2 regions of the Oceanobacillus sp. FSL K6-0251 genome follow, and region 1 is predicted to be linked to the other one. Evidence: predicted binding sites of a transcription regulator. Region 1 holds the regulator's gene; the other holds the start of a gene.
The links. Region 1 encodes CtsR, which represses protease genes until heat stress. Its sites were predicted from a motif close to ATGGTCAATAAAGGTCAAACA; they were not measured.
Positions count from the first base shown of each region.

Region 1 (2,476 bases):
TAAAATTAATTTTCATGATAGTTGGTATGGAAAGACCCCCGCTGAATAAAGTTTTATTTTATAAAATGAAATGATAGCCTATACATATAAATAAACTGTAAAATATATAAAACAATAAGGGGGTGCAGGGAATGGAGTTAGAACAATTTATCGGTGATGATTTCGGAGTTATCGTGTTACGTTTGTTTATTGCTTTGCTGTTATCCGGTTTAATTGGTTTTGAGAGAGAAATTAATAATCATTCAGCCGGGTTTCGTACGCATATACTGGTAGGAGTAGGCTCTTGTTTGATGATGATTTTATCGATTTTTGGTTTTATTACATTTATGAATCAATACGATAACATTCAATTTGACCCTGCTCGTATCCCTTCTTATGTAATTAGCGGTATCGGTTTTCTTGGGGCTGGTACCATTATTGTATATGGAGGAACCATCAAAGGATTAACAACAGCTGCTTCTATATGGGCTGTAGCAGGAATAGGATTAGTGATTGGAGCCGGCATGTATAGTGTTGCTATTGTAACGACACTTATTATCCTTATCAGTTTAATATTTTTTAACCGGATGGAGCATTTTTTCCCTCGGTTTACAACCAGTAATTTTATTGAATTGATTGCTTCAGAGGAATTTGAAATACATGAAGCTGTAAAATCAGTGGAAAAGAACGGTTTTACGATAAAGCAGGTTGAGATAAAGCTGTTAGAAGGTAACAGGCGCAGAATTCATATATGGACAAATATGAAAAAGGATAATAAGTTAATTTATTTATTTGATGAAATATCGAAGCTTCCGGGAGTGGTTAATATAACAAAGCGAAATTAAAACATAAATATTTTCATAGATTTTTATAATTATGTTTTGTTTTTTGGCCTGTTTGTCCAAAATAGAAATATCATCCATTTGCAACTGTGGCAATTTCTTATTATAATAAAACCATAGTCAAAGTTAGTCAAAGTCAAAAGGAATAATTTATCAAATAAATTATTTGATTTGAGGTGCGAAGGATGAGTAACATTTCAGATATCATTGAACAATATTTGAAAAAAGTATTACAGTCAGAAGAACAACAAGCGATTGAGATTAAAAGGAGTGAAATTGCAGATCAGTTTCAATGTGTACCTTCTCAAATAAATTATGTTATTAATACGCGTTTTACCATTGAGAAAGGGTATATCGTAGAAAGTAAACGCGGCGGTGGCGGCTATATTCGTATTATGCGCATACGGCATCAGGATAAATCGGAATTGATTGATGAGATTATTTATTTAATCGGTGATTCGATTCCGCAGCGTGCTGCTATAGATATTTTAGATCGGCTTTTAGAGGAGGAGCTGATTACAGCACGTGAAGCAAAGCTGATATTGGCAAGTATTGATCGAACAACGTTAGCTTTTCAATTGCCGCTAAGAGATGAATTGCGTGCACGTATTCTTAAATCTGCATTAACTGCACTCAAGTATCTGAACGATTAATTACCTGAAGGGGGGAGGAATCGTATGGAATGCCAAGAATGCCATGAAAGAAAGGCTACCCTGCATTTTAAGCACATTATAAACGGTCAGGAGACGAAAGTGAGCCTTTGTGAAGTATGTGCAAAGAAAAAAGGTTATTTGACCTATCCGGAGGAAGGATTCTCATTAAATGACCTTTTATCTGGGCTTTTTCAAAAAGATGGAATACCTTTGAACGCTGCAGGGACAGCAAATTCCAATCAGCCTAAACAGCCGCAGGAGCTGAAATGTTCTTCTTGCGGGAGAACTTTTAGTGAATTTAAAAAAGCAGGGAAATTTGGATGTGCAAATTGTTATGCGTCCTTTGACTCCAAGGTAGAGCCTATTTTACGGCGTGTGCATGCTGGGAATACCAAACATACTGGCAGGATTCCAAAGCGTGCCGGGAAGTATATTCAGCAAAAGCAATTAATATCCTCCCACAAAGAGGAATTAAAACAGCTGATTGAAGATGAAGAATTTGAAAAAGCAGCAGTTCTGCGCGATAAAATCAGAGAGCTGGAAAAAGCGAATCATCAAGATAAGGAAGCGGGTGATAACACGTGACATTAGAATCATTTATCAATGAAGCGATTAGCCCGTGGATGCTGGAGGACGGTCCGGATAAAGACATTGTAATGAGCAGCCGTGTCCGTCTGGCCCGCAACTTTGCGGATAAATTGTACCCGACATCCGGTAATAAGGAAGCGTTGGAAGAGGTACTGCAATTTATAAAGAAAAATTATATAAAGGAAGAGGATACGGAGCAGGATTCACTAACTTTTATACCAATGAAGCAATTAAATATGATTGAAAAACTTGTTCTGGTGGAAAAACACTTAATAAGTCCACATTTAATCAAACATAGTGATTATGCTGCAGTGTTATTATCCGAACAGGAGCAGACCTCCATTATGGTAAATGAAGAGGATCATTTGCGTATTCAGGTGTATTATCCTGGACTTCAGCTGAAAAAAGCTTTAG
Region 1 covers NZ_JBBORS010000001.1:116,276-118,751, forward strand. The annotation lists gene MKY45_RS00590 (MgtC/SapB family protein) at 132-824, shown strand; gene MKY45_RS00595 (CtsR family transcriptional regulator) at 1,007-1,474, shown strand; gene MKY45_RS00600 (UvrB/UvrC motif-containing protein) at 1,499-2,059, shown strand; gene MKY45_RS00605 (protein arginine kinase) at 2,056-2,476, shown strand, end outside.

Region 2 (2,476 bases), 1.7 Mb from region 1:
ATAACTTTGGAACGAAGATCGTCAGCTAAGTTTTTCATTTTTTCTTTTTCATCTTTTTGCATTTTCGTTACAGGTATACCTGTTTTTTCTTCTACAATTAATTGAATATCAGAAACGTCTACATCCAGTGTTTTCTCGCCGTCTTCAACTTTTTCCAATTGTTTTTGTAATTGGATTTCTTGATAACGGAGATTTGCAGCACGCTCATATTCTTCTTTTTCGGCTGCTTCCTGTTTTTGTTTCACTACTTCATCTAAGCGCTCTTGCAAGGAATCAGAATCTTTCTGAGCGTTAGCAAGATTTAATCTGGAACCGACCTCATCCATTAAGTCAATTGCTTTATCCGGCAGGAAGCGGTCTTGGATATACCGGTTGGATAAACCGACAAATGCTTCAACGACTTCATCAGAATAGCGGACTTCATGGAATTTTTCATAACGGTCCTTGATACCTTTTAATATTTTCACTGCATCCTCTAAGGATGGTTCTTTTACGATAATCGGCTGCAGACGTCTTTCCAGCGCCGCATCCTTTTCAATCTGGCGATATTCTTTCAATGTTGTTGCGCCAATTACTTGCAGGTCACCGCGTGCAAGAGCTGGCTTCAAGATATTGCCTGCATCCATTTGTGAGCTTTCTGCAGTACCTGCTCCAACAAGCAAATGGATTTCATCGATAAATACAATCACGTCGTTACGCTCTTGCAGCTCAGCAATCAATTTATTCATCCGCTCTTCAAATTGACCGCGGATACCAGTGTTTGCGACTAAAGAAGCGACATCCAGCAAGTAGATTTCCTTGTTCATTAATTTAGCAGGAACATTTCCTTCTACAATATTTACAGCCAGTCCCTCTGCTATCGCTGTTTTACCAACACCTGGTTCACCGATTAATACCGGATTGTTTTTATTTCTTCTATTTAATGTTTCGATAACTCGTTTAATTTCTTTATCTCTGCCAATGACAGGATCAATCTTTCCTGCTCGTGCTTGATCAGTAATATTTTTTGCTAACTGATCAATCAAGCCATTTCCATTGTTTGATTTTTGTTGTGTTCTCGTGCGTGCGTTTGCACCACTTTGCTGATTTCCTTGGAAAAAGTTGTTGGCAAATGATTGATCCATATTGCCAAATGGAGAATTAGAGAAAAAGTCGCTGTTCATCATATTTCCTTGTATTTCTTGTAAACATTCATGGCAAAGATGCACTTCCATACGCTGTCCATTCATTTGCATTTGTGCATTAATCGTTGCCTCATTTTGTCCACAGTTTTGACATTTCATTTCTCATTCCTCCTTATAACTTAGTCAGATAGCCTATTTATTCGTTGTTTTGACTTTGACTATCTTTGACTATATTTACATTATACTCTGACCTTCTTTGACTTTCAAGTGTTTTAGTCAAATTTTTTTACTTTTTTTTGACCTTTATCTTTTATGCTAGTTTACATATAGGCTAACCCGTTAGCCCGCAAGAGATTTAACAGCTTATATATTCGTCTGATTTTTGGCCAAAGAGGTCAACACACACAAATTTCTTATAAAAAGAAGACTTTTTCTTTTCCATAAGGATGATTTGTTTTTGAAGTATATCAAAAAAACTGTCCTTTTAGAAGCGTAACGGTTTATCAGAATTGTTTCTTCTGACTTTCATCCGTTTCTTCTATATAAGGACAGTTCAACTTAATAAGGAAACTGTTTTGGCAATTGCTTGCTTAGCCATAAATCGTCTAAACTTTTAAATTGGTACCCTTCTTTCTTTAAATCCTGAATGACTTTTTCCAAAGCGGTTGCATTATCACTGGAAACTGCGTGAAGTAAGATAATGGCTCCTGGATGTATCTGCTTCATAATTTCATCGTAAGCATAATCTGCACCTTTTTGTGAGTTGGTTTCCCAATCTTTAAAGGCTAATGACCAAAATACATGGACAAGCCCTAGCTCTGTTGACCATTTTAATGTATCTGTACTAAAGGTTCCCCGGGGCGGCCTGACATAAATTAATTCATCCTGATCACTGACCTCTGCAACGGCCTGCTCTAAATCCTGCAGTTCTTTGTTAATGGCTTCCTTATCCATCACGGTAAAGTCCGGATGGTGATAGGAATGGTTGCCAATAATATGTCCTTCATCGACCATCCTTTTGACCAGTTCAGGCTCACTCTCTACATAATGCCCTGTCACAAAAAAAGCGGCAGGAACCTCTTCCTGCTTTAATACATCTAATATTTCCGGCGTAAACCCTTGCTCATAGCCATTATCAAATGTCAGATAAAGGTTTTTATCACCGGAATCGTCCACATAAAAAGCATTGTATTTATCCAATACCTCCTGATAAGAGCCAATTTGAGGCGGTGTATGATTGGAGTTCTTTTGATATCCCCATCCGTATGCGCAACCGGTATTCATTGGAAATACGCATAAGAAAAAGGCAAGTGAAAGCAGCAAAGTGATTGTTCTTTTCATTTCAAGTTCAC
Region 2 covers NZ_JBBORS010000001.1:1,807,081-1,809,556, reverse strand. The annotation lists gene MKY45_RS09200 (ATP-dependent Clp protease ATP-binding subunit) at 1-1,283, opposite strand, end outside; gene pdaA (delta-lactam-biosynthetic de-N-acetylase) at 1,683-2,465, opposite strand.
Region 2: the regulator CtsR is predicted to act here: its motif matches at 1,368-1,388, upstream of MKY45_RS09200 (ATP-dependent Clp protease ATP-binding subunit).